Regions from separate parts of the Streptomyces sp. WAC03905 genome, predicted to be linked through region 4. Evidence: riboswitches for the same ligand, from Rfam matches in the RefSeq annotation. Region 4 holds a riboswitch; each other region holds the start of a gene.
The links. A riboswitch is a leader RNA that binds a small molecule or an ion and turns the genes downstream of it on or off. The one in region 4 is predicted to bind cobalamin.

Region 1 (5,122 bases), 1.8 Mb from region 4:
GCCGGTGGGAATCCGGCGCTGACCTGCAACCGTGTGTGGCGCGCTGACCTGCGCCGCGAGTCGGGATGCCCGCCGCGCGGCAGCATCCGCTTCCACTGTCACGGTCTGCAGAGCGAAGCCCGGTACCGCCGGAACACCACGTCAGCGCGCTCGTACGCCTGCCGCGGGTGGGACGTCCCGGTCGCGGGAGCCGCATCGGCCGACCGGACCGGTCAGAAAGGCCACTCCATGCGCCTGAGCCCCGCCCGCCACGCCGTCGTCACCACGGCCGCCCTGGGACTCGTCCTCACCGGCCTCACCGCCGTCCCGGCCGTCGCCCACGCCAAGCCGGTCAACACCAACGCCCCGGTCAAGGTCAACCTCACCGTGCAGGGCCCCGACGGGCAGCTGTTCAAGGGGAAGATCACGACCAAGGGTCACGACGTGACCACCGCCACCGGCGGCACCCACAAGTGCGACGGCACCAACGGCGGCGCCAACCCGAGCAAGGTCCCCACCCCGACCGCCGCCCTGGACGACGCCGCCCGCCTTAACTACTTCGCCTGGGACGGCACCTGGTACGCCTCGTTCGACGACTTCTCCGTCGACACCATCAAGGGTGTCAGCGGGGGCGGCTCGGCCTACTGGAACATATCCGTCAACGGCACGCCCACCCCGGTCGGCGGCTGCCAGTTCAAGCTGAACGCGGGCGACCAGGTGTCGTTCGTCTGGACCTCCTTCTGATCCGAGCAGGTGCCGCACCACGGGCGGGGGAGCAGGACGCGTACCCCCGCCCGTCGCACGTCTCAGGCGCCCCAGCGCAGCGCGATGGTGTCGCCCACGTTGATCACCTTGTTGCGGGCGGCTCCGGCGAAGGCGGAGCCGTCCACGCTCACCTTCCAGGTGTTGGAGCCGCTGTTGGCCTTGCCGTTGACGGCAGTGATGGTGCCGGTGCCGGAGGACGGCGTCACGCTGGTGACACAGCCGGCCGGGGTGGCCGCCGTGGTCGCCGCGTTCAGGACGTCGCCGAGGGTGGTGGTCGTGCCGGTCGGGGTGAAGGAGACCGAGCAGACCTTCAGGCCGCCGGCGCCGTCGTCCACGGTGAGCGCCAGCTTGGTGGCGGTCCCCGAGGTGAACGTCGACTGGGCCACCCACTGTGGGGCGCCCGGGGTGACCGGGACGGGCGGGGTGGAGGTGAAGCCGCCGCCGGCGACCGCGCGCAACGAGTCGATCGAGGCGTAGGCGGTGGGGCTGGTGTCGGCCGGCTTGTACTTGAAGCCGCCGCCGGGGTTGTACTGGTTGGCGATGAGGAAGTCGATCGGGGTCTTGCCGGCGGTGGTGAGGAAATCCCCGGTCTGGGGGTTGATGCCGCAGGCGTTGAGCCCGGCGACGGCCCAGCCGTTGGAGCTGGTGTTGACGCCGTACATCGAGTTGAAGGCGCCCGAGGTGGTGACGAGCTTGCTCTTGAGGAAGTTCTTCGCCTGGACGACGTCGGTGTCGGTGCCCGGGACGCCCGAGGCGCACAGGGCGGCCATGGCGGCGCCGGTCATGTCGATGTCGCCGGCGGTGGCCAGAGCGGTCGGGTTGCCCTCGGCCTTGCTGTACTGCCAGCCGCCGTCGTTGTGCTGGTTCGCGCGGATGCGTGCGACGAGGGAGTTGGTGAGGGCCTGCGGTATGCGGGCGCTGCCCGTCTGGGTCTTGGCGCCGCCGAGGGCGAGGGCGGCGAAGACGGTGCCGTTGAAGTTGGCGGAGGGGCCGAAGTAGCCGGGCTCGGGGGTCTGCCAGTAGGAGTAGATGTTCGCGATCAGGTTGCGGGAGGCGGAGACCCGGGCCGGGTCGATACCGGCCGCGTACGCGTTCAGGGTGCCGCGCTCATAGTCGGTGACGACCGGGGAGGCCGAGGGCCAGCCGGACGTGGACAGCAGGTTCCGGTAGACGGTCCGGGCGTTCTTCGTGGTGTCCCCGCCCGGCGCGACGTCGACGACCGCGGTACCCGCGGCGGCGAAGGCGCTGAAGGCCCACTCGTTGGACAATCCAGAGCCGGCGTAGGAACCATCGGCGGCCTGAAGGGACTTGAGGTACGCCACACCGTTCGTCTTCGACGTGGCGATCTGGGCGGGCGTCGACGTGGCCGCGGCGGGCACCACGGCGAGGGCGAACGCGCCGACTGCGGCAGGGACCGCAATCGCGAGGCGGCGGGGGGTGAGGGAACGGTTCATGACCTGCTCCTGAGATCGGCGAACGCCGGCCGACCTCGCCCGGGGACCGTGCGCGGACCGCGGCACGACCTGGGGAAGGGGCCGCCGTCCGGGACGCGTGGTACGGCTTCCTGATGCTTCGTCACCGCACGGGCATTCGGGCTCGGCACGGCGTCCGCCGTGCCACACCGCTGCGCGTCAGCCCCGGATTCTCACCGAGTTCCCCCATGTGGCGCCCAGGACGCTACCCCAGTGATCAAGGGTCCGCCAGCATGGCGCCAAGTGCCCTGCCCCGGCAGCCGGATGAGACGCATCCCACCTTGACGGTGCACTCGGGGCCGTGTTCCATGGCGGCTGACAAGTACTCAGCCCCAGGGGAAGCCGGTCGAATTCCGGCGCTGACCCGCAACCGTAGGCCCGGCGATCGTCCCGGGCGAGCCGGATTGCCTGTGGCCGTGTCATGAACGAAGAGCGCCGTCGCGGACTACGGCGTGGTCGTCAACGCCCCTGCGGACATCGCGCACGGGGCGTCTCGCCACGTACCCCGTCCGTCCGGCCTGGACGAGGGGGCTGCGGGTGGACACCGAACAGTGGGCAGGCCAGCACACGAGCGCCAGACATCGGCTGCTGTCCATCACGGCGGCGATGCTGCTCGTCTGCGGTGTGACCGTCGCCTTCCTCGCGCCGTCCACGACGGCGACGGCCGACCCGGTCAAGGACTGCACGGCCACGGTCGGCGCGGTCGTGGCCGTCGACTTCGGCCCGTTCGGCGGCAAGGTCGAACGCGGCTGCGACACGACCCCGACCACCGGCTACGACCTGCTCCACGAAGCCGGATTCACCACCACCGGCACCGTCCACGACGGCCCCGCCTTCATCTGCCGGATCGGCTACGGCTCCTTCAACTCCGGTACGCAGTACCCGACGCCGGACAAGGAGCCCTGCCAGCTCACCCCGCAGGCCTCTGCCTACTGGTCCTACTGGACGGCCTCGCCCGGGCAGGCGAACTGGACGTACAGCCCGCTCGGCGCGATGGCCCGTACCCCCAAGCCGGGTGACGTGGACGCGTGGGTCTTCGGCGGCACGGACGTCGGCGGCAGCACCGGCAAGCCCACCTTCTCCCCGGACGACGTCCGCGCCGGCGGCGGGGCCTCGCCCAAGCCCACCGACACGAGCGGGCCCGTCGTCCCGCCCGGCGCGGTCGACCTCCCCGCGGCCACCCGCTGGCTCACCGCACAGCTCAAGGACGGCGAACGCGTCGTTGACGAGGGCTCCGAAACCCCCAACTACACCCTGACCGCCGAGACCGCCCTCGCCCTGGCCGCCGCCGACCCGAAGAGCCCGGCGGCCGCGAAGGTAGCCGCCTTCCTGGCCCGGCCCGAGCACACCGAGGCGTACGCCTACCCGTCCGGCAAGGACCGGGCGCCGGAAGCGGCGGCCGCGGCCCGGCTCGCCCTCGTGGCCGAGGCGACGGGCGGCAACCCCCGCGCCGTCGGCGGCCACGACCTGCTCGGCGACCTCGTGAAGGACGTATGCACCAGCGGATCGGACGCCCCCACGCCCGTACCCGGCTGCACCGTCAGGGGTGACTTTCCCACCACCTCCGGCCAGGCCGAGGGGCAGGCCCTGGCCGTGATCGCCCTGCTCGGGGGCGGCGTCCGCCCGCCCGCCGACGCAGTGGCCCGCCTGACCGACATGCAGTGCCAGGACGGTGGCTTCACCAGCATGCTGATCCGCCGCGGCGACGGCTGCGACAGCGAGCCCGGAGCCACCGGCCTCGCCGCCCTCGCCCTCCAACGGGCCGGCGGCCACGAGGCGGAGGTGGCCAAGGCCCGCGACTTCCTGAAGAAGGCCCAGCTCGCGGACGGTGGCCTGCCCGCCGCCGCGTACGGCACGGTGGGCAGCGCGTACGCCACCGGCTTCGCAGCCCAGGCCCTGCGCCACCTGGGCGAGACAGACCGGGCGGACGCGGCCGTCTCCTGGCTGTCCAAGCAGCAACTGCCCAGCGGCGCTTTCGCCTTCGAGGCCGGCGGCACCGACCCGCTGCTGTTCGCCACCGTCCCCGCCGTCATCGCCGGGGCCAAGAGCGACCTGGTCACCCTGACCACCAAGAAGCCCGAGCCCTCGCCCTCCCCGACCGGTCCCACCACCGGGCCGACGCCCCGTCCCGAGGGCGGACCGGACCTCAAGAAGGGCTCGGCCTACCTCACCGACCCCACCCGGCTCATCCAGGGCCACTACTACGAGAGCACCGCCGGCACCGGCTTCGCCGACTACGGCCTGACCATCGACGGTGCGTACGCCCTGGCCGCCACCGGCGCCGACAACGCGGCCCTGCGCGGCATCGTCGACTTCCTCGATCACGGCGGCAAGGACGGCACCGGCCGCACCCTCGCCTCCTGGACGAACATTGGCACCAAGTACGCGGGCGGCGGCTCCCTCGGCAAGGCGGCCCTGCTCGCCGAGGCCGTCGGCCGCGACCCCCGCCACTTCGGCGGCCAGGACCTGATCACCGCCCTCGCCAAGGCCGTCTGCCCGGCCAAGACCCCGGCGCCCGACCGCTCCTGCGCCGACAAGGGTGCCTACACCAACGCCACCTCCGTCTTCTCCCAGTCCCTGGGCGTCATCGCCCAGGTCCGGGCGGGGGAGAGCACCGCCGCGGCCGAGCCCATCGCCTACCTGAAGACCCTCCAGAAGCCGTCGGGCGCCTGGGTCAGCCTCATCGGCGAGCCGAGCGGGGAGGAGGTGGACTCCACCGCCATCGCCGCGATGGCCCTCGACCTCCTGCCCGACCAGCAGTCCCAGGCGGCCGTCGACAAGGCCCTCGCCTGGCTCGCAGCCCAGCAGAAGCCCGACGGCGGCTTCCCCGGAGCCTCCGGCAACTCGGTCAACTCCGCCGCACTGGCCGTCCAGGCCCTCTCCCTCGACGGCACCACGTACAAGAC
Region 2 (5,122 bases), 1.8 Mb from region 4:
TGGGCCGAGATCCCGACGCCGCCGCCCATGACGATGCCGTCCATGAGGGCGACGTACGGCTTGGGGTAGCGGGCGATCAGGGCGTTGAGCCGGTACTCGTCGCGCCAGAAGGCCGCCGAGGCGGTGCCGCCGGTGCGGGCGTCCTCGTGGATCGCACGGATGTCCCCGCCGGCGCACAGGCCCCTGTCACCGGAGCCGTCGATGACGACCAGCTCGATCGCAGGGTCGTCGGCCCAGGCCGTGAGTGCCTCCTCGATGCGGAGCACCATGGGGTGGCTGAGGGCGTTGAGTGCCTTGGGGCGGTTGAGGGTGATGTAGGCGGCGTGGTCCTCGGTGCGGGTGAGGACGTGGTCGTGATCGGTCGGTGTGTGGTTGGTCATCGCAGGGTCTCCGTGAGTCCGCGCGCGACGATGACGCGCATGACCTCGTTGGTGCCTTCCAGGATCTGGTGGACGCGCAGGTCGCGGACGATCTTCTCGATGCCGTACTCGCTGAGGTAGCCGTAGCCGCCGTGCAGCTGGAGGGCCGCGTCGGCGACCGTGTACCCGGTGTCGGTGGCGAACCGCTTGGCCATCGCGCACAGTCGCGGGGCCAGCGCATCGCCCGTGTCGAGGGCCTCGGCGGCCTGCCGGACCAGGGCGCGGGCGGCGGCCAGCTCGGTGGCCATGTCGGCCAGCCGGAACTGGAGCGCCTGGCGGTCCAGGAGCCGACTGCCGAAGGCCTCGCGGTCCGCCAGGTAGGACAGCGACCGGTCCAGGGCGCTCTGGCCGCCGCCGAGCGAGCAGGCGGCGATGCCGAGTCGGCCGCCGTTGAGGCCGCTCATGGCGATGCGGAAGCCGTCGCCCTCCGAGCCCAGCCGCCGGTCGGCGGGGAGGCGGACGCCGTCGAGGACGACCTGGCGGGTCGGCTGGGCGTTCCAGCCCATCTTCCGTTCGTTCGGCCCGAACGAGACCCCCGGGTCCTCGCGTTCGACGACGAACGCGGAGATCCCGCCCGGGCCCGACTCGCCGGTCCTCGCCATGACCACGTACACGCCGGCCGATCCGGCACCGGAGATGAACTGCTTGACGCCGGTCAGGACGTAGTGGTCACCCTGCCGCTCCGCGCGGGTGCGCAGCGCGGCGGCGTCCGATCCCGCGCCCGGTTCGGTCAGGCAGTAGCTGCCCAGGGTCGCCGCGGAGCACAGGCCGGGCAGCCAGCGGGCGCGCTGGGCGTCGTCGCCGTAGCGGTCGATCATCCAGGCGACCATGTTGTGGATGGACAGGTAGCCGGCGATGGACGGGCAGCCGGTGGCGAGGGTTTCGAAGACGAGGACGCCGTCGCTGCGTGACAGGCCCGAGCCGCCGTGTTCCTCGCGGACGTACACACCGGCGAGACCGAGGGCGGCGGCCTGTCGGATGACGTCGACGGGGAAGTGCTTGTCCTGGTCCCATGCCAGGGCATGGGGGGCCAGTTGCTCCTGGGCGAAGTCGAGGGTGACCTCGGCCAGGGCGAGCTGGTCCTCGGTGAGGGCGGTGGTCACGGCGCTCACCCCATCGTCGGGATGGTGAAGCTCGCGCCTTCCTTGACCCCGGAGGGCCAGCGCGAGGTGACGGTCTTGGTGCGGGTGTAGAAGCGGATCGAGTCCGGGCCGTGCTGGTTCAGGTCGCCGAATCCGGAGCGCTTCCAGCCGCCGAAGGTGTGGTAGGCGACCGGTACCGGGATGGGGACGTTGACGCCGACCATGCCGGTGTTGACGCGGCGTGTGAACTCGCGGGCGGTGTCCCCGTCGCGGGTGAAGATCGCCACTCCGTTGCCGTACGGGTGCTCGCTCGGCAGGCGCAGGGCCTCCTCGAAGTCGGCGGCTCGGACGACCGACAGGACGGGGCCGAAGATCTCCTCGCGGTAGACGCGCATCTGCGGGGTGACCCGGTCGAAGAGGGAGGCGCCGGCGAAGTAGCCGTTCTCGTGGCCTTCCAGAGTGAACCCGCGGCCGTCGACGACGAGTTCGGCTCCCTCGTTGACGCCGATGTCGACGTAGCGGCGGACCCGGTCGAGGGCGTCCCGGCTGACCAGCGGCCCGAAGTCGGCCTCCGGGTCGTCGGACCGGCCGATCTTCAGGGTGGCGATGCGGTCCTTGAGGGCGGCGACCAGCCGGTCGGCCGTCTCCTCGCCGACGGGTACGGCGACGGAGATGGCCATGCAGCGCTCGCCCGCCGAGCCGTAGCCGGCGCCGATGAGGGCGTCGACGGCCTGGTCGAGGTCCGCGTCCGGCATCACGATCATGTGGTTCTTGGCGCCGCCGAAGCACTGGGCGCGCTTGCCGTGGGACGCGGCGGTGGCGTAGATGTGCGCGGCGATCGGGGTCGAGCCGACGAAGCCGAGGGCCTGGACGCGCGGGTCTTCGAGGAGGGTGTCGACGGACTCCTTGCCGCCGTTGACCACGTTGAGCACGCCCGGCGGCAGTCCCGCCTCCAGGAACAGCTCCGCGAGCCGCAGCGGTACCGACGGATCGCGCTCGGACGGCTTGAGGATGAACGCGTTCCCGCAGGCCAGCGCGGGCGCGGCCTGCCACAGCGGGATCATCGCGGGGAAGTTGAACGGCGTGATGCCGGCGACCACGCCGAGCGGGCTGCGCAGGGAGTGCACGTCGATGCCGGTTCCGGCGTTGTCGGTGAACTCCCCCTTGAGGAGGTGCGGGATCCCGGCGGCGAACTCGACCACCTCCAGGCCGCGTTGCAGGTCGCCGTGGGCGTCGGCCACGGTCTTGCCGTGCTCGGAAGACAGAAGCCTGGCCAGGCTCTCGCGTTCGCCTTCGACGAGCTGGAGGAAGCGCAGCAGCACGCGGGCGCGTCGCTGAGGGTTCCACTGCCCCCAATCGACCTGCGCCTCCTCGGCGTTGGCGATGGCGGCCTCGGTGTCGGCGCGCCCGGCCAGGGGCACGCGCGCCTGGACGGCGCCGGTGTTGGGGTCGTACACGTCGGCGAAGAGTCCGGAGGTGCCGGTGGTGTGCTTTCCGCCGATGAAATGGGTGAGTTCACGGACCATGGGTGCCTGCTCTCGTCAGGTTGGATCCGGGGATGGCACGGCAGACCGGCGGACGACACCCTGATGGGGGTGTGCCGCTGCGGAAAGCCGTGGGAACTACGAGCGCACGGAAGTGGTGTGCGTGCGCTCCGCCGGATCACCAGGGTCGTGGGTACAAACCGGTGCCATGCGTGTCTGCTCCATCCTCGTGGACAAACGCGGGAACAATCCGCGGCCGGTATCCTGACTCCCGGATCCCCGCGCGCCGCCCGCCTTCCCGACAGACTTCGTCAGTGGCGTGTGGATGGCAGCACACTCCCCGGTCACAGTGGCGGGACCGTGCCGGATTCACACCGGCTTCCCTGCACCGCGGACCTTGTGCCAGGAACATATAGTTGGACGTCCTAGTAAGTCCAGACTCACCGCTCGGGCGGGCCTAGAGTCGCCGTATGCGCATCGTCTCCCTGCTCCCGGCGGCCACCGACATCGTGGCGGACCTCGGACTCGTCTCCGACCTGGTCGGACGCACCCACGAATGCGACTGGCCGCCCGCAGCGGTCGCCTCCGTACCCGTCGTGACCCGGGCCGAATTCGACGCGGACGTGCTCACCAGCCGGGAGATCTCCACCGCGGTGGGCGGCGCGGCACACAGTGGATCCTCGCTCTACACCCTGGACACGGAGGCGCTCGCCGCCCTCGCACCGGACGTCCTGCTCACCCAGGACCTCTGCCAGGTCTGCGCGGTGTCCTACGAGGCGGTCTCCCACGCGGTGCGCGTCATGGACGCCGGCCCCCGGGTGCTGAGCCTGGAGCCGCGGACGTTGGACGACGTACTGGACTGCCTGGTCACGGTGGGCGAGCTGCTGGGGGTGGGGGAGGCTGCCGAGCGGCGACGCACGGAGTTGCGTGGCCGCCTGGCCGAGGTCCGGCGCCGCACGGCGGGGCGAGCGCGGCCCCGGGTCGTCGCCATCGAGTGGCTCGACCCGCTCTGGCCCGCCGGCCACTGGGTACCGGAGCAGATCGCCGCGGCCGGCGGCGAAGCGCTCCTGGCCGAGCCCGGTGAGCACACCAAGCCGATGACGTGGGAGGCGGTACGCGAGGCCCGCCCGGACGTGATCCTCGTGCTCCCGTGCGGTTTCCCGCCCGAGCGGACCATGACGGAGCTCGACCTGCTCACCGCCCAGCCGGGCTGGCACGAACTGCCCGCCGTGGCGGCCGGCGAGGTGTGGGTCCTGGACGGACCTGCGTACTTCAACCGGCCGGGCCCCCGCGTGGTCCGCGGCGCCGAGGTGCTCGCCCACGTGCTCCACGGCGTACGGGCGGGGGACCCGGTGACCGAGGCGGAGGCTCGGCGGCTGCGGTGAGCCGGATCCTCAGCCCCGGTCCCGGGCGACGGGGTAGGGGATGAACGTGCTGCTGTTCTCGTCAACGGTGAGTGTCCGGCCGAGGGGCGGGACGGCGCGCTGGGGGCAGTCGAGGCGTTCGCAGAGCCGGCATCCCATGCCGATGGGGGTGGCGGCGGAGGCGTTGTCCAGGTCGAGGCCGTCGGAGTAGACGAGCCGGGACGCATGCCGGATCTCGCAGCCAAGCCCGATGGCGAAGGTCTTGCCGGGCTCGCCCCAGCCGCCGCGGTGCCGGGTGACGGCCCGGGCGGTCCACAGGTAACGCTGGCCGTCGGGCATGGCGGCGACCTGGACGTGGATCCGGCTGGGCGCGGCGAAGGCCTCGTACACGTTCCACAGCGGACAGGTGCCGCCCGCGCGGGAGAAGTGGAACCCGGTCGCCGACTGCCTCTTGGACATGTTCCCGGCCCGGTCGACCCGCACGAAGGAGAACGGCACCCCGCGCAGCCTGGGACGTTGCAGGGTGCTCAGGCGGTGGCAGACGGTCTCGTAGCCGAGGCCGAAGTGGTCGGTGAGGCGTTCGATGTCGTAGCGGAACTCTTCGGCGGCCGTGTGGAAGGCGCGGTACGGGAGGATCAGTGCGGCGGCGAAGTAGTTGGCGATGCCGATGCGGGCCAGGCTGTGGGCGGGGGAGCCCGGATCGAAGTCCTCGGCGGCCAGCCGGTCCAGCTCGTCCCCGTGTTCCAGGAGCGCCAGCTGGGTGGCTATGCGGA
Region 3 (5,122 bases), 1.8 Mb from region 4:
ACCCACAGCCGCTCGGCCGGAATGGCCTCCAGGCCCGTCCGCAGCAGAGCGGCCGCTTCCTCAGAACTGGGGACGCGCGGGGAGTGGATGTCCCACACGCCCGGCCCGGCCTCGCGGGGGTAGCCGTGGGCGGCCAGTTCCCGAGCGACCTGCATGTGCGAGCGGGCGGCCTCCAGGCTGATGACGTCCGCGTCGAGGTCGTCGATGGCCTGCACGATGTCGCCGAACTCGGCGTAGCACATGTGGGTGTGGATCTGGGTATCCGGCCGGACCCCGGAGGTCGTCAGGCGGAACGCCTCGGTGGCCCAGGCCAGGTAGTCGGCGTGGCCGGCGGCGCGCAGCGGCAGGGTCTCACGGAGAGCCGGCTCGTCGACCTGGATCACCGACGTCCCGGCCGCCTCCAGGTCGTTCACCTCGTCCCGCAGGGCGAGCGCGACCTGGCGGGCGGTGTCGCCCAGCGGCTGGTCGTCCCGCACGAAGGACCAGGCGAGCATGGTGACCGGCCCGGTCAGCATGCCCTTGACCGGCTTGGCCGTCAGGGACTGCGCGTACGAGGTCCAGCGGACGGTCATCGGATCGGGCCGGGAGACGTCCCCGGCCAGCACCGGCGGGCGGACGTAGCGGGTGCCGTAGGACTGGACCCAACCGTGCTGCGTGGCGAGGTAGCCGGTCAGCTGCTCCGCGAAGTACTGGACCATGTCGTTGCGTTCGGGCTCGCCGTGCACCAGGACGTCCAGACCGGTCTTCTCCTGGAAGGAGATCACCTCCTCGATCTCGCCCTTGATGCGGGCCTCGTACCCGGCCGGGTCGATCCGTCCGGCCCGCAGGTCGGCACGGGCCGCGCGCAGTTCGTCGGTCTGCGGGAACGAACCGATCGTGGTGGTCGGCAGCAGGGGCAGACCCAGATGGGCCCGCTGGGCGGCGGCGCGCTCGCCGTAGGGCTGGGCGCGGCGGCCGTCGGCGTCGGTGACGGCCGCGGTACGGGCGCGGACGGCCGGGTCGTGCGTGATGGGGGAGGCTGTCCGGGAGGCGAGGGCGGCCCGGTTGGCGGAGAGCTCACCGGCCACCGCCGCGGTGCCGGACCTGAGGCCCTTCGCGAGGGTCGCGATCTCGGCGGCCTTCTGCCGGGCGAAGGCGAGCCAGCGCACGATCTGCGGGTCGACGTCCCGTTCCGCGGCGGCGTCGAGCGGGACGTGCAGCAGGGAGCACGAGGCTGCCACGTCCACCCTGTCGGCCAGGCCGAGCAGGGTCCCGAGGGTGGTCAGGGACCTCTCCAGGTCGTTGACCCAGATGTTGCGGCCGTCCACGACCCCGGCGACCAGGCGCTTGCCGGGCAGTCCGCCCACGGCCGCGAGGTCGTCGAGCTGAGCGGCGGCCGGGCCGGTGAAGTCGAGGGCGAGGCCTTCGACGGGCGCCTTCGCCAGGACGGGCAGGGCCTCCCCGAGCCGGTCGAAGTAGGAGGCGACGAGCAGCTTGGGCCGGTCGGTGAGTGCGCCCAGGTCACGGTAGGCGCGGGCGGCCGCGTTGAGATCGGCCGGGGTGCGGTCCTGCACCAGGGCGGGCTCGTCCAGCTGCACCCACTCGGCGCCGGCGGCACGCAGGGCTGCCAGGACCTGGGCATATACGGGCAGGAGCCGGTCGAGCAGGGTCAACGGCTGGAAGTCCGCCGCCACGCCGGGTGCAGGCTTGGCCAGCAGCAGGTAGGTGACAGGACCGACCAGGACGGGACGGGCGGTGTGACCGAGGGCGAGGGCCTCTCCGAGCTCGGCGACCTGCTTCGCGGGGTCGGCGGTGAAGACGGTGTCCGGCCCCAGCTCGGGGACCAGGTAGTGGTAGTTGGTGTCGAACCACTTGGTCATCTCCAGCGGCGGCACGTCCTGTGTGCCCCGGGCCATCGCGAAGTAGCCGTCCAGTGGGTCGGCGGCGACCGCGGCCCGGTGGCGTGCGGGGACCGCGCCGACCATGACGGTGGTGTCCAGGACGTGGTCGTAGTACGAGAAGTCCCCGGTGGGTACTTCGGTGAGGCCGGCCGCGGCGAGTTGCTGCCAGGCGGTACGGCGCAGGCCGGCAGCGGTGGCGTGGAGGGCGTCGGCGGTGACGCGGCCCTTCCAGTAGCCCTCGATCGCCTTCTTCAGTTCACGGTTCCCGCCCTGACGGGGGTAGCCGTGGACGGTGGCACCTGCTGCCGCTGCTGCAGACTGGGTGGTCACGGAGATCTCCTTCGCGAGATGAATCCCTGAGATCCCGATGGGACACGTCAGGCACGAAGGGGTACCGGAAGCGGACGGCCCCGACCCCTACGGCCGGCCGTTCTCGCTCTGTACGCCGACCCGCCCACGAGGTCACCGGGATGTCCGCACACGGAATCGTCCGCGTGCGGGCAACGGGCAGGTCTTCGGACTCGCGGGCACGCAGGCCACTGGGCCGGCACCTACTGGCCGTCGCTTCCCAGGACCTCACGGTCCCAGTGCGTATGACGGCGGTCGTTCCCGCTCACCGCTGCGGGGCAGTCCCGGATTCCCACCGGGTTCCCTCTTACGACGCATCCCGCCTGGCGGACGGGGCGAACCAGCTGCCCGGCCAGCCTAGGCCGTGCGCCCGCTGGGCGACGACCGCCGTCCATTATTCGGACGAGCGAACGAGACACAGCCGCCCGGAGCGCAGCTGGTCACCGAGCAGAGATCGCACATGTTTTCGGCATATTCAAACAGGCGATAACCCTCTCAATGTTGCACGTGTGCCAGCAGGGGGCGAGATGAAGTACGACCTGTCCGACCGCCTCGTCATCGGGATCGCCTCGAGCGCCCTCTTCGACCTCACCGACTGCGACACGGTCTTCCGGGAACAGGGCGAGGACGCGTACCGGTCCTACCAAGAAGACCATGTGGACGACATCCTGACCAAGGGAGTGGCCTTCCCCTTCGTCCGGCGCCTGCTGTCGCTCAACGACCTCGCGGATCCCTCCGATCCACTGGTCGAGGTCATCATCCTGTCGCGCAACGACCCGGATACCGGACTCCGCGTCATGCGCTCCATCGCGGCGCACGGCCTGCACATCAGTCGGGCCGTCTTCCAGCAGGGCCGGCCGTCACACCGCTTCATGCCCGCCTTGAACATGTCCTTGTTCCTCTCGGCCAACGGATCCGATGTTCGGGAAGCGGTGACCGACGGAATGCCGGCGGGACACGTACTCGCGACGGAGCGGGTCGATGACGAAGCCGACCAGGAACTCCGCATCGCCTTCGACTTCGACGGCGTACTGGCCGGGGATTCCTCCGAGCAGGTCTTCCGCACGGTCGGCATCGAGGGGTTCCGCGCGTACGAGGTCCTCAATGTGACCACCCCTCACGACCCCGGACCCTTGAAAGAATTCCTTGCCGGCATCAACCGCATCCAGCGTCGCGAAGAGGAGGAGCGCCACAAGGATCCCGCCTACCAGCCCCGTCTCCGGGTGTCCCTGGTCACCGCCCGGGACGCCCCCGCACACGAACGTGCCGTGCGGAGCCTGAAGCAGTGGGGCCTGCGCGTCAACGACGCCTTCTTCCTCGGCGGCATCGACAAGGCCGCCGTGATGAGCGCCCTCGACCCGCACATCTTCTTCGACGACCAGGTCTCCCACCTGAACGGCACGGCACCGGCCACCCCGAGCGTCCACGTGCCGTTCGGAGTCGTCAACGCTCATCCGTCGGGGCCGGCATGAAACGCGGGCTGTTGCAGCCGGCTGCTGACGGCGGGTCGAGCCAGCTCAGGCAAAGCCTGCCTCGCGTCCGGGCGGCGTGGCTGTCAGTGGTTCCTGTCACGATCGGAGTTCGGACCATCGCATTGCACCGGGGGAATGGGCCGGATCAGAGCAGCGACCCTGCGTGGTCGCGTGAAGAGCGGAGGCCAGCATGCCCAACCGGTACGTAGGGCTCGCAGGCTTCGGCCAGCCACTGGATCTCACGAAGCATGACCTCGGAGTGGCCGGCGGGGCCGTCCTGCTCGAACAACTCCTCAGCGACCGACGGTTGCCCGTGCCTCTTCGCGGGCTCTCGTGCGCGGAGGTGTGCGAGGAGCGGGGCTTCATCGAGCCGATGTCGGTGTACCGGCGGCTTGGCAAGGTCGTCGCCGCCCACATGCGCAGCGCCGCCGAAGACCGGCACCACGGTGGCGGGGAGCAATCCGCGTGAGATTCAGGCCCGAAATGCGGCGGCCCGCCGGGCTGGCGTGCTGGCCTCACCTCCCGTCGGGCTCCCCACTCAATGATGTCGCGGTAGGGGGCATCGACGGAATCATCGTGCCGGCAGTACACCTGTCCCTGCGGCAATGCTTCACCGTCCCCAAGGCCGCGCCACTGCCTCTCGCTCGGCGGGGTGCGGTCGTCCGGCGAAATCAGCTCCTTGTTGCAAGCGCAATCCAGCTGGACCCGCCATCGGTAGTACCGGTCCGGGTCCGGCGCGAAGAACGGCCACAGCACGGGAGGAATCCCCCTGCGTCGCTCGGAATTGAATTCCTCGTACTCGCGCAGGACGGCCGTGCGCCGCTTTGCCCGGCCGGGAAGCCGGCGCGCTTCGGCGGCGGTCGCACACCTGCGGCAGGGTCGGTCACGTTCGAGTCCTCTCGCACAGCGAAACACTGCTGCCGACGCTAGAAACTCTGAGGTCGAACCGCTGCCGGAATAGCGATCGCTTCGCTTGAACGAAGGAGACGAGGCTGTCGCCGCTTCGCCGTCCGGTGGATGACTGCACCCGTGTCACCGGCAAGGACGGCCGGGCGCGACCCCAACGACGTCGGGTTCCACGCGACAAAGTCCGTGGTCACGACGCATCGGCACGCCATGCGCCAGCAACATGCGCGACCGCCGCCGGGTGTGCCTCCGTGGTCAGCCCCAGGGGCTGATGCTGACCATTTGCTGACCAAGAGCTCGTCATCACGCCGCTGACCTGCGGAAACGTCCAGATGTCAGATGTAGGACTTGATCATGGTGCGCAGCAATTTGAGCTCCTAGAAGACGGCTCCCTGCCCGCTTTCTGCAGGTCAAGGGCGGTCTGCACTGTACACCGGGAGGCGTCGGGTCGGAGATCTAGAGGAAAATCCACTGCCTCGGATGAGAAGGCTTCTGGCCTGCACTGCCGTGGGCATC
Region 4 (5,122 bases):
GGTACTCGCGCATCGACTCGGTGTTCATGCCCGGCAGGCCGTCGCCGCACAGGTCGCGGCCGAACTGCAGCTCCGCCTCCACGGCCTCCTTCAGCATGTCGGTGACCTGCTGCTGGAGCGCGTCGTCGAAGAGCTCGGGCTCCTCCTTGCGGACCGTGTCCACGACCTCGAAGGCGAAGTTCATGTGCATGGTCTCGTCACGGAACACCCAGTTGGTGCCGGTGGCCAGGCCGTGCAGCAGACCGCGCGAGCGGAACCAGTACACGTACGCGAAGGCGCCGTAGAAGAACAGGCCCTCGATGCACGCCGCGAAGCAGATCAGGTTCAGCAGGAAGCGGCGGCGGTCGGCCTGCGTCTCCAGCCGCTCGATCTTCTCGACCGAGTCCATCCACTTGAAGCAGAACTGCGCCTTCTCGCGGATCGACGGGATCTCCTCGACCGCGTCGAAGGCGGCCGCACGGTCGTCCGGGTCGGGCAGGTAGGTGTCGAGCAGCGTCAGGTAGAACTGGACGTGCACGGCCTCCTCGAACAGCTGGCGCGACAGGTACAGGCGCGCCTCCGGGGAGTTGATGTGCTTGTAGAGGGTCAGCACCAGGTTGTTCGAGACGATCGAGTCGCCCGTCGCGAAGAACGCGACCAGACGGCCGATCATGTGCTGCTCGGCGGGCGTCAGCTTCGCGAGGTCCGCGACGTCCGAGTGGAGGTCGACCTCCTCGACGGTCCAGGTGTTCTTGATCGCGTCCCGGTAGCGCTCGTAGAAGTCCGGGTAGCGCATCGGACGGAGCGTCAGCTCGAAGCCCGGGTCCAGGAGGTTCTTCTTGTCGGTGGAGCTCATTACTGGCACGCCTCGCAGGACTCGGGGTTCTCAAGGGAGCAGGCCAGCGCCTCGGCGTCGACGGCCTGCGGGAGGGCCACCGGAGCGGCGGTGGCGGCCTGCGCGGCGCGGGCGATCTTCGTCGCGGGGCGCGAGCGCAGGTAGTACGTGGTCTTCAGGCCCTGCTTCCAGGCGTACGCGTACATCGAGCTGAGCTTGCCGATGGTGGGCGTCTCCAGGAACAGGTTCAGCGACTGCGACTGGTCGAGGAACGGCGTACGGGCCGCCGCCATGTCGATCAGGCCGCGCTGCGGGATCTCCCACGCCGTGCGGTACAGCTCGCGCACCTCGGCCGGGATCCAGCCGAAGCCCTGCACCGAGCCCGAGGAGTCGCGCAGCGCCTCACGGGTCTGGGCGTCCCACACGCCGAGCGCCTTCAGCTCCTCCACCAGGTAGCCGTTCACCTGGAGGAACTCGCCCGAGAGGGTCTCGCGCTTGAAGAGGTTGGAGACCTGCGGCTCGATGCACTCGTAGACGCCGGCGATCGAGGCGATCGTGGCCGTCGGGGCGATCGCCAGCAGCAGGGAGTTGCGCATGCCGGTCTCGGCGACGCGGGCGCGCAGCGCGTCCCAGCGCTCCGGCCAGTTCAGCTCGACGCCGTAGTGGTCCGGGTGCAGGACACCGCGCGCGGTGCGGGTCTGCTCCCAGGCGGGCAGCGGGCCGCTGCGCTCGGCGAGGTCGCAGGAGGCCTCGTACGCGGCCAGCATGATGCGCTCGGAGAGCTTGGTGGACAGCGCCTTCGCCTCGGGGGAGTCGAAGGGCAGCTTGAGCTTGAAGAAGACGTCCTGGAGGCCCATCGCGCCCAGGCCCACCGGACGCCAGCGGGCGTTGGAGCGGCCGGCCTGCTCGGTCGGGTAGAAGTTGATGTCCACCACGCGGTCGAGGAAGGTGACGGCCGTGCGGACGGTCTCGTCGAGGCGCTCCCAGTCGATCTCGCCCGTGTCCGTGAGCACGAAGGCGCCCAGGTTGACCGAGCCGAGGTTGCAGACGGCCGTCTCGCCGTCGTCGGTGACCTCGATGATCTCGGTGCACAGGTTCGAGGAGTGGACGACGGTGCCCGGCTCGGCGGTCTGGTTCGCCGTCCGGTTGGAGGCGTCCTTGAAGGTCATCCAGCCCTGGCCGGTCTGCGCGAGGGTGCGCATCATCCGGCCGTACAGGTCGCGGGCGGGCATGGTCTTGCGGGCCAGGCCGTCCGCCTCGGCCTTGCGGTAGGCGGCGTCGAACGCGTCGCCCCACAGGTCGACCAGCTCGGGCACGTCGGCCGGGGAGAACAGCGACCACTCGGCGTCGGCGTTCACGCGGCGCATGAACTCGTCGGGGACCCAGTGGGCGAGGTTGAGGTTGTGGGTGCGGCGCTGGTCCTCACCGGTGTTGTCGCGGAGCTCCAGGAACTCCTCGATGTCCGCGTGCCAGGTCTCCAGGTACACCGCGGCGGCGCCCTTGCGGCGGCCGCCCTGGTTGACCGCGGCGACGGAGGCGTCGAGGGTCTTCAGGAACGGCACGATGCCGTTGGAGTGGCCGTTGGTGCCGCGGATCAGGGAACCGCGGGCGCGGATGCGGGAGTACGACAGGCCGATGCCGCCCGCGTGCTTGGACAGGCGCGCGACCTGGTGGTAGCGGTCGTAGATCGAGTCCAGCTCGTCCAGCGGGGAGTCCAGCAGGTAGCAGGAGGACATCTGCGGGTGCCGGGTGCCGGAGTTGAAGAGCGTCGGGGAGGAGGGCAGGTAGTCGAGGCGGCTCATCAGCCGGTAGAGCGAGGCGACTTCCTCGACGGCCTGGACGCTCTCGTCCGCGGCGAGACCGCAGGCCACGCGCAGCATGAAGAACTGCGGGGTCTCGATGACCTGACGGGTGATGGGGTGGCGCAGCAGGTAGCGGCTGTGCAGGGTGCGCAGGCCGAAGAAGCCGAAGCGGTCGTCGGCGCCCTCGGCGAGGGTGTGCTCGACCAGCGCGTCCAGGCGGCTCGCGTGCGCGCGTACGAACGCGGCGGTGCGGTCGGCGATCAGGCCCTCGCGGTGGCCGACCTCGACGGAGGCGGAGAAGGAGGTGGAGCCCTGGCTCGCGGCCTCGTCGCGCACGGCCAGCGTCAGCAGGCGGGCGGCGAGCTTCGAGTACGCGGGGTCCTCGGAGATCAGCCCGGCGGCGGACTCGGTGGCCAGCCCCCGCAGTTCGGCCTCGTCGGCGGCGGAACTGCGGCCGCGGAGCGCGGCGGCGGCGACGCGGCCGGGGTCGGTGTCGGGGAGGTCCGCCGTCAGTTCGGTGAGGGTACGCAGCAGCGTGGCCCCCGGGCCCTCGGTGTTGTCGCCAGAAACGGACTCGGCGCGCGGTGCGGAAGGCGCGATGGTCACGGCGGAAGCTCTCCCTCGCTCGGCCCGGGCAACGGCGGGCGGGCGCGGGCGCATGCGGGCGTGGCAGAACGGGCACACCGCACGGCGTCCACCGGCCCAACCGCGAGGCCCGGACGTGTCGGCACCCGGTTCGGTCGATCCGGGCGCGCTGACGGCAGGTCATCGGACTTGGTGTCCGGTTGTCGGACACTTCATACCGTTGCGGGACAGTTCCGGATTCCCACCGGATTCCCCTGCGGCGACAGCAGGCATGAGCATACATGTGGGGGCGCCCTTGTGCGGCACCCCCAACATGTAGTGTCGGCGTGGCTACAGCTTGAGTCGGTACGTCAGGAGTTTCAGGCCCTCGATGGGCGCCCAGTCCCGCTCCGGCGTGCGCTCGAAGCCCAGCCGCACGTAGATCCGGTGGGCCCCGGCCATGCTGCGCTGGGTGGACAGGACGACGCCCGTGACGCCCTCGATCGCCCGCGCCCGCTCGATGCAGGCCCGCACCAGGGCCTCGCCGGCGCCCTGGCCCCGGGCCGCGTGGGCGACCGCCAGCATCCGGAACTCCGCCTCGTCCGGACCGGCGATGTCGGCGAGCGGGCTGCCGGGTGCGGCGAAGGTCACCCCGCCCAGGACCCGCCCGTCGCGCTCGGCGACGAGCACCTCGGCCCGTGCGGCACGGCCGGCCACGTCGCGCAGCACGTGCAGATAGGCGTCGTCCTCGTTGAAGTCCAGGTGCCCGTCGGCGAGGTAGGCCTGCGCCGTGATCCCGCCCAGCGTCTCGTAGTCGGCGGGCACCGCCGTTCTGATCACCATGTCCATGCGGTCGAGTGTGCAGGACGTCCCCGGCGGGGGACGCGCGCAGGCCCCGCCGCGGGGTGCGGCGGGGCCTGTCGGTCGGTGGGGCTCAGCAGCAGCGGAAGCCCTCGCGGGGGTCCGCCTCGCGGGCGTCGGTGCGGGCGCGCTCGAAGGCGCGGCGGGTGAGGACCTCCGCGTCCGGGTCGTGGGAGCGGGCGTGGGCCACGTAGCGGTCGTAGGCGGCCTCCCCCGAGAACTCCCGTACGTAGTACCTCGCCCGGGCCAGGGCGGCGCGTACGCCGCTCACCCCACCGGCTCCTTGACCTGCCCGCCGCCCGGGTCGCGATCCGCCGCCGCGGCGGCGGCGAGCTCCGCCCGCTCCTCGGGGGTGGCGATCAGACCGGCCGGGGCCACGATCTTCGACTCGGTCCACGGGACCTCGGACAGCGTCGCCGAACCGGGGTCGCGGACGGCCTTGAGGCAGGTCCGCAGCGCGTCGGCGAGGACCACGATGATCAGGACCGCGAAGAGGGCGCACAGGACGCCGTCGACCGTGGCGTTGGTGACGACGGTGTGCATGTCGTCCATGTTCTTGGCCGGGGCGAGGACCTTGTCGGCGTCGATGCCGGCCTGGTACTTGTCGCGCTGGGCGAAGAAGCCGACCTTCACGTCGTCGGAGAAGACCTTCTGGTAGCTCGCGGTGAGGGTCACGGTGGCGTCCCAGACCAGCGGCACGCCCGTCACCCACGCCCACTTGAGCCGGCCGGACTTCACCAGCAGCGTGGTGCAGACGGCCAGGGCGACCGCGGCGAGCAGCTGGTTGGCGATGCCGAAGAGCGGGAAGAGCTGGTTGATGCCGCCCAGCGGGTCCTTGATGCCGACCCACAGGAAGTAGCCCCACGCGCCGACGACGATCGCGCTCGCGAACCACACGCCGGGCTTCCAGCTGACGTCCTTGAAGGACTTGTGGACGTTTCCGAGGGTGTCCTGCAGCATGAACCGGCCCACGCGGGTGCCCGCGTCGAGCGTGGTCAGGATGAAGAGCGCCTCGAACATGATCGCGAAGTGGTACCAGAAGGCCTTCATCCCGGCTCCGCCCAGGACGGCGGAGAAGATC

Region 1: it holds a riboswitch for cobalamin, as region 4 does, so the genes downstream of both, AC2RP6_RS07835 (prenyltransferase/squalene oxidase repeat-containing protein) here and AC2RP6_RS15110 (ribonucleoside-diphosphate reductase subunit alpha) in region 4, are expected to answer to the same signal.
Region 2: it holds a riboswitch for cobalamin, as region 4 does, so the genes downstream of both, AC2RP6_RS07870 (CoA-acylating methylmalonate-semialdehyde dehydrogenase) here and AC2RP6_RS15110 (ribonucleoside-diphosphate reductase subunit alpha) in region 4, are expected to answer to the same signal.
Region 3: it holds a riboswitch for cobalamin, as region 4 does, so the genes downstream of both, metE (5-methyltetrahydropteroyltriglutamate--homocysteine S-methyltransferase) here and AC2RP6_RS15110 (ribonucleoside-diphosphate reductase subunit alpha) in region 4, are expected to answer to the same signal.

The regions. Positions count from the first base shown of each region.
Region 1 is NZ_JBXYDZ010000003.1:1,073,185-1,078,306, reverse strand. It holds cobalamin riboswitch at 1-91, shown strand, start outside; gene AC2RP6_RS07840 (DUF4430 domain-containing protein) at 229-723, shown strand; gene AC2RP6_RS07835 (prenyltransferase/squalene oxidase repeat-containing protein) at 786-2,198, opposite strand; cobalamin riboswitch at 2,308-2,446, opposite strand; cobalamin riboswitch at 2,494-2,625, shown strand; gene AC2RP6_RS07830 (prenyltransferase/squalene oxidase repeat-containing protein) at 2,754-5,122, shown strand, end outside.
Region 2 is NZ_JBXYDZ010000003.1:1,083,492-1,088,613, reverse strand. It holds gene AC2RP6_RS07880 (enoyl-CoA hydratase/isomerase family protein) at 1-380, opposite strand, end outside; gene AC2RP6_RS07875 (acyl-CoA dehydrogenase family protein) at 377-1,531, opposite strand; gene AC2RP6_RS07870 (CoA-acylating methylmalonate-semialdehyde dehydrogenase) at 1,528-3,027, opposite strand; cobalamin riboswitch at 3,223-3,393, opposite strand; gene AC2RP6_RS07865 (cobalamin-binding protein) at 3,456-4,370, shown strand; gene AC2RP6_RS07860 (short-chain fatty acyl-CoA regulator family protein) at 4,380-5,122, opposite strand, start outside.
Region 3 is NZ_JBXYDZ010000003.1:1,092,074-1,097,195, forward strand. It holds gene metE (5-methyltetrahydropteroyltriglutamate--homocysteine S-methyltransferase) at 1-2,210, opposite strand, end outside; cobalamin riboswitch at 2,370-2,588, opposite strand; gene AC2RP6_RS07905 (5'-nucleotidase) at 2,756-3,700, shown strand; gene AC2RP6_RS07910 (hypothetical protein) at 3,891-4,169, shown strand.
Region 4 is NZ_JBXYDZ010000003.1:2,849,846-2,854,967, reverse strand. It holds gene AC2RP6_RS15115 (ribonucleotide-diphosphate reductase subunit beta) at 1-835, opposite strand, end outside; gene AC2RP6_RS15110 (ribonucleoside-diphosphate reductase subunit alpha) at 835-3,222, opposite strand; cobalamin riboswitch at 3,359-3,480, opposite strand; gene AC2RP6_RS15105 (GNAT family N-acetyltransferase) at 3,532-4,029, opposite strand; gene AC2RP6_RS15100 (CstA-like transporter-associated (seleno)protein) at 4,115-4,312, opposite strand; gene AC2RP6_RS15095 (carbon starvation CstA family protein) at 4,309-5,122, opposite strand, start outside.